Diaphorobacter ruginosibacter: one gene and its partner. The protein of the gene in region 2 interacts with the protein of the main gene of each other region in a pairwise test. Links are inferred from orthologs where the notes say so. Each region holds a gene or a part of one and is shown on either strand. Other genes may lie near its edges. The genes, in order: selB and serC.

Region 1 (3,245 bases), 1.2 Mb from region 2 along the record:
GCGCTTGTGTCGCTGCTGGCACTTGCGGGGTGCGCATCGTCACCCGATACGTGCGTGAACCCGGTAGTGGCGGGGCCGCAAATCCAGGCACCAGCGGCGTGGTCCATGCAGCCATCGAACTCGACCGAGAAACTGCAAGCCGTTTTCTCGATCTCCGGGAGTCCGTTGAGTTCGACGCAGAGAAGCTCGGCTACCTCCAGCGATACGCTGAAGCCTGCTTCGCGGCTCGGCTTCAGGTTGCGGAGTGAATGAGTACGAAAGTACTTATTTTTTGAAAAATGATGCTTTTGGGTAGCTCTATTGCAGAGGTTCAAGAAGCTACATGTGTTCCCTGAGCGCTCCGTGCATTTCTGCCGGTCACCCTCAGCGACAGATTTACTAGCCAAAAATTGGCGGAAAGGAGCAGGAGTCGAACCTACCGACCGCGCATGGCGCAATCCACCGGGTTTGAAGCCCGGGCGCCCCACCAGGGACGCTTCCCTTCCTCACGCGGAGACCGACCGGCGAATGGTCCATCTCCGGCATTCGAATTGTTCTTTCCTCTCACTCGAACAGTGACGTGCCCGGCCTGAGCAGGTGCTGGTCCTTGACCCGGCGGGTGAAACCCACGCGGTCGAAGAACTCCAGCAACTGAATGGCGCGCTTGCGGCCGAGGCCCGTGGCGTCGCGGAAGGCGGCGGCTTGCAGGCCTGCGTCGGCCGCTTCGCAGGTGCGCGCGATGATGGCAAGACGCTCGATTGTATTCAGTGGATAGAACAAGTCCTTCACCACCTGGAATACCTGACCGCGCCGTGCCAGGCTGGCCAGGGTCTGGCGCACCATGGCCTCGGGGATCTGGGTGTCGGTTGCCAGCGTGCGAACCCATGGTGGATCGAACGCTCCCTGGTCGAGTCGCGGCAGTAGTTGCTGGGCCATCTGCTCTTCCGCGGCATTCATGCGCACGGCGTGCTCGGGCAGGTGCAGCCAGTGGCCGCTGCGGGCGATGGAGCCTTCGGCGGTCAGCTGCGCGATGAGGTACTGCCACAGCGCGTCGTCTGCACGCGGTGCGGCCAGGCGCTTGAGGCGCTTGATGTCCGGACCGATCTCGTCGGGCGATGCCTGATGGAAATGGTGCAGGCGCTCCAGCACGCGCCCCTTGAGTGCCGCGATGGCGACGGGCGCGATGGCCATCTGGTCGTTGGCAAAGCGCAGGGTGTCTGCTGGGAGAGGCAGAGCGTCCGGGCCTTGCAGCGCCTCGGCGCGTGCGGTGCGAGTCAGGTCGAGGCCCAGCGCGGCATGTGCGAGCAGGCCTTCCAGGCGGTTGGCGGCGGCCGTTTCGGCCTGGGCCTGCAGGACTGCCAAGCGCTCGGGCGTGCTGCGGTAGCGCTGGGGTGCAAACGGATCGAGCACCCGTATGCCGGCAAGGGTGCGCGTGGCGGATGCGTCACGCAGCACGCCTCGGTCGCCGTGCCATGCGGCGACGCTGGCATGAAGAACCAATTGGGCCAGAGCCGTCTCTCCGGCTTCGAGCGCGGTCCTGTCGAGCAGCACGATACTGCCCGTGATGTCGCTGGTGCCCAGGTGCACATGCACCGGGGTTCCGGAGCGCAGTGCGCGTGCTTCATCGGGCCAGAGCGTGCACTGCACGTCGATTCGGGACGCATGGAGCGCGATGCTCCTGGCGCTGATCCATTCGCCTCGGCGGACCTCATCCTTGGCGACGCCGGCGAGCGCCAGGGCGCAGCGCTGGCCCTGGGTGGCCGACTCGGCCTGCCGGTTCAGGGCGTGGATGCCGCGCACGCGAACCTGCCTGCCGCTGGGGCTGAGCGTGAGTTCATCGCCCAGGTACACCGTGCCGCTGGTCACGCTGCCGGTGACCACGGTGCCCACACCGGCGAGCGTGAAGCTGCGGTCCACGGCGAGGCGGAACGCATGCACATCGCTGCCCCTTGGCAGGGCAAGGTCGTGCGGGCGTGCCTGCGCCAGGAGATGTTCGCGCAGCGCGTCGATGCCCGCGCCCTGGGTGGCAGACACTTCAAACACCGGCGACCCTGCCAGCTCCGTGGGGGCCAGCAGCGCGGCGATTTCGGCGCGCACCTGTGCGAGCCGCTGCACGCGGGTCGCCGCGTCGAGCCGGTCGATCTTGGTGATGGCCACGGTGGCGCGGCTCACGCCCAGCAGGGACACCACGGCAAAGTGCTCGCGCGTCTGCGGCATCACGCCATCGTCCGCTGCAACGACGAGCAGCGCATGCGCGATGCCGGTGGCGCCCGCGAGCATGGTGTGCAGCAGCTTCTCGTGGCCCGGCACGTCCACGAAGCCGAGCGTCGTGCCGTCGTCCGTGTGCAGGTAGGCGTAGCCAAGCTCGATCGAGATGCCGCGCCGCTTTTCCTCGGGCAGGCGATCGGTCTCCACGCCGGTGAGGGCGCGCACCAGGGATGTTTTGCCGTGGTCGATATGACCTGCTGTGCCGATGATCATGCGCTGTGCGTTACGGAGGGAGGGGCGGTGGAAGGATGCGGTGTTCAGCTCTGCTGCGACATGGCATCGGCCAGTGCACCGAGCTGCTGCGTGAAGAGGGCTTCGTCGCGTGATTCGAGGCCGCGCAGGTCGAGCCACAGGGCGTCGCTCGCGATGCGGCCGATGACCGGGCGTGGTAGGCCGCGCAGCGCGGCCTCGAGCCTGCCCAAGGCGCGGCCGGCGCGCTTGACGTTCAGCGGGCGGAGGGCGAGGCCGTAGCTCGGCAGCGTGTCCACGGGCAGCGCGCCGCTACCGATCTGGCTGAGCATGGGTTCGGCGCGCACCTCGTACGCGCTGCCCACTGCGGCCTGTACGGCGGCCTGCAGCATCTGTGCCTGGGCCTTCATCTGCGCCTGCGGACGCGTGAAGAGGCGCAGCGTGGTGAGGCGCTCGGCCAGGTGCTCGGGCGAGAGGTAGAGCTGCAGCACGGGCTCCAGCGCCGCGAGCGTGAGCTTGCCCACGCGCAGCGCGCGCTTGAGAGGATTCTTCTTGATCTTCGCGATCAGGTCCCTGTTGCCGACAATGAGGCCGGCCTGCGGGCCGCCCAGCAGCTTGTCGCCACTGAAGGTGACCAGGTCGGCGCCCGCGGCGATGGTCTCGCGCACCGTGGCCTCGTGGGGCAAGCCGTATTGCGCCAGATCGACGAGCGTGCCGCTGCCCAGGTCGACGGCCAGCGGCAGCCCCCTGGCGTGCGCGATCGCGGCCACCTCGGATTCCGGCACGCTCTTGGTGAAGCCCTTGACCTC
Region 2 (3,300 bases):
GCTGGTGCTGTCGTTGCCCGAGGGCGGCGGAGTGGTCAGCGTGCCGGGCAGGCAGATCACCGCAAAGCGCGTGCGGTTGTAGGCCTGGTCCTGGATGGCGTGGGCCACCACATGCAGGCCGAACTGCTGGGCCGCGCGCTCGCTGGCGATGCCTGCCCAGTTCGGGTTCAGTGCGGCCAGGCGTGCGCCTTCGGCATTGCTCTCGACGGGGCGGCGCTCCGCATGCGGCAGGTGCTTGGACAGCCACGACTGGCACTGCGCGAGTGCCTGCGGATGGGCCGCGACGACCTCGATGTTGTCGGCCGAGTTGCTCGAGCGCAGCAGGTTGTGGCGGATCAGCAGGCTGACCTCGCCCACCACATGGCAGGGCGTGTGCAGGAACATGTCGAGCGAACGCGTGACGACGCCTTCGGTCGAGTTCTCGACGCCCACCACGCCATATTGCGCGCTGCCGGCGGCCGTCGCGTGAAAGACTTCCTCGAAGCTGTTGCAGTACAGCAGGTCGGCGGCACCGCCGAAGTATTGCACCGCGGCCTCTTCGCAGAAGGTGCCCGCGGGGCCGAGCACCGCAACGCGCTGGGGCGACTCGAGCGCCAGGCATGCCGACATGATCTCGCGCCAGATGGCCGCGACATGCGTGGACTTCAGCGGGCCGGGATTGGCCGCCTTGATCTTCTCGATGACCTGGGCCACGCGGTCCGGACGAAAGAATGCCGAGCCTTCGCGCTTCTTGACTTCTCCCACGCGTTCAGCCACCAACGCGCGCTGGTTGAGCAGGGCGAGAAGCTGCTGGTCGAGGTTGTCGATCTGCACGCGGAGGCTGGCGAGATCCGGAGAGGCTTGCGGAGTGGTCATCGGAGCGGTTGTCTTGTCGTGTGTGTGGTATCGGGGTTGCCGCGGGCGTCGCGCGGCGCTTGGTGCTCGGCGCTTTGGGCGGCGGCACCAGGGGCGCAAGGATCAGCTGTGCTTCTGCGCAAATTCTCGCATGTAAGCGATGAGCGCCTCGACGCCGGCCATGGGCATGGCGTTGTACAGGCTTGCACGCATGCCGCCCACGGACTTGTGGCCCTTGAGCTGCAGCAGGCCGCTGGCCTTGGCGCCAGCAAGGAATGCGTCGTTGCGCGATTCGTCGTTCAGGAAGAACGGAATGTTCATGCGCGAGCGGCAGTTGGCCGCCACCTTGTTCACGTAGAAGTCGGAGGTGTCGATGAAGTCATACAGCGCCTTGGCCTTCGCCGCGTTGCGAAGCTCCATGGCGGCAACGCCGGTGGCATGGCCTTCGCGCTGTTCCTTGAGCCACTGGAACGTGAGGCCGGCAATGTAGATGCCCCAGGTCGGTGGCGTGTTGAACATCGACTGGTTGTCTGCAACCACCTTGTAGTCGAATGCACTCGGGCAGGCGGGCAGGGCGTGGCCGAGAAGGTCTTCGCGCACCACGACCAGCGTGAGCCCGGCTGGGCCCAGGTTCTTCTGCGCGCCGCCAAAGGCGAGACCCACCCTGGACCAGTCCACGGGACGCGAAGCCACATGGGATGAAAAATCGATGGCCAGCGGGGCATCGCAGCCCAGTGCCTTCAGATCGGGCAACTGCTGGAACTCCACGCCGTGGATCGTCTCGTTGGTGCAGGCGTGGACGTAGCTCGCGCCGCGGCTCAGTTGCCAGGTCGCGGGATCGGGCAGGGTGGTGAAGTGGCTGTCCTCGCCGGATGCCGCCGTATGCACCTCGGCAGCATACTTGGCAGCTTCCTTGCGCGATTTCTGGCTCCACGAGCCGGTCACCACGAAGTCGACGGTGGCGCCGCGCGAGAGATTCAGCGGCACGATCGCATTCTCGGCAAGGCCGCCACCCTGCATGAACAGGATCTTGAACTCGCTCGGCACGGCCATGAGCTCGCGGAAATCGGATTCCGCCTTTTCGTAGATCGAGATGAATTCCTTGCCCCGGTGGCTCATCTCCATCACGCCCATTCCGCTGCCGTGCCAATCGAGCATTTCGGCGGCGGCCGTTTTCAGAACTTCTTCGGGAATGGCTGCCGGACCGGCAGAAAAGTTGTATGGGCGATTCATCGTCAAACCTGAGAAAAGAAAATTGCAGCCTTCGCTGCAGGCACCGATGCGCTGGCCGGACTGTGCATCGGTGCTCCGGTTGGCAGCCGCCGGGCATCGCGGCTGCAGTGAGTGGCTCTGCTTCGTATGCTGCCTTGAGCGTGTCGACGATCTCAGCGCATGGAGATCGTCAACATGCTCTCAGGCCTCGCCGGGAGTGCTCTCGCCTTCCTCGCCGCCTTCGGTTTCTGCGGCATTGGCATCGTTCTCGACGATGCGCTGCAGGCCGCTGAGCTTGGCGCCGTCATCCAGCGAAATCAGCGTCACGCCCTGGGTCGCGCGTCCCATCTCGCGGATCTCGCCGACGCGCGTGCGCACCAGGACGCCCGTGTCGGTGATCAGCATGATTTCATCGTCGGTGCTCACCAGCGTGGCGGCAACCACCTTGCCGTTGCGCTCGGACTGCTGGATGGCGATCATGCCCTTCGTGCCACGGCCGTGGCGCGTGTATTCGCTGATGTGCGTGCGCTTGCCATAGCCATTCTCGGTCGCTGTCAGCACGCTCTGGGCGCTGGTGCTGCCTTCGCCGCCCTCGGTCGATTCGGCATCGGCCACGAGCATCGCGATCACGCTCTGGCTCTCGTCAATGTTCATGCCGCGCACGCCGCGTGCATTGCGGCCCATGGGGCGCACGTCGTTCTCGTCGAAGCGCACGGCCTTGCCACCATCGCTGAACAGCATCACGTCATGCTTGCCATCGGTCAGCGCGGCGCCGATCAGGAAATCGCCCTCGTCGAGGCCCACGGCAATGATGCCGGCCTTGCGCGGGTTGCTGAACTCGTCGAGCGCCGTCTTCTTCACGGTGCCCATGCTGGTGGCCATGAACACATAGTGGTCGGCAGGGAAGCTGCGGTATTCGCCCGTGAGCGGCAGCACCACGTTGATCTTCTCGCCGTCCTGCAGCGGGAACATGTTGACGATGGGGCGGCCGCGCGAGCCGCGCGAGCCGGCCGGCACTTCCCAGACCTTGAGCCAGTACAGGCGGCCCTTGTTCGAGAAGCACAGCAGGTAGTCGTGTGTATTGGCGATGAAGAGCTGGTCGATCCAGTCGTCTTCCTTGGTTGCCGTCGCCTGCTTGCCGCGTCCGCCACGCTTTTGCGAGCGGTACTCGGACAGCGGCTGGCTCTTGATGTAGCCCGAGTGCGAGAGCGTGACCACCATGTCGGTGGGCGTGATCAGGTCCTCGGTGGAGAG

Evidence for each region.
Region 1: the proteins of serC (region 2) and selB interact in binary tests that used the Escherichia coli proteins (3 or more experiments, as listed by UniProt). The link is inferred for Diaphorobacter ruginosibacter from one-to-one orthologs.

What each region holds. Positions count from the first base shown.
Region 1 is NZ_CP060714.1:4,057,140-4,060,384, reverse strand. What follows is about bases 3-2,930. They hold selB (selenocysteine-specific translation elongation factor), read right to left. Parts: upstream 2,461-2,930; coding sequence 544-2,460; downstream 3-543. Other genes in these bases: selA (L-seryl-tRNA(Sec) selenium transferase), read right to left, coding at 2,505-2,930; H9K76_RS18380 (lysis system i-spanin subunit Rz), read left to right, coding at 3-248. In the rest of the region: more of H9K76_RS18380, read left to right, coding at 1-2; more of selA, read right to left, coding at 2,931-3,245. UniProt on the Escherichia coli protein: Translation factor necessary for the incorporation of selenocysteine into proteins. It probably replaces EF-Tu for the insertion of selenocysteine directed by the UGA codon. SelB binds GTP and GDP.
Region 2 is NZ_CP060714.1:2,875,177-2,878,476, reverse strand. The notes cover bases 13-2,995. They hold serC (3-phosphoserine/phosphohydroxythreonine transaminase), read right to left. Parts: upstream 2,068-2,995; coding sequence 958-2,067; downstream 13-957. Other genes in these bases: gyrA (DNA gyrase subunit A), read right to left, coding at 2,248-2,995; pheA (prephenate dehydratase), read right to left, coding at 13-855. In the rest of the region: more of pheA, read right to left, coding at 1-12; more of gyrA, read right to left, coding at 2,996-3,300. UniProt on the Escherichia coli protein: Catalyzes the reversible conversion of 3-phosphohydroxypyruvate to phosphoserine and of 3-hydroxy-2-oxo-4-phosphonooxybutanoate to phosphohydroxythreonine. Is involved in both pyridoxine and serine biosynthesis.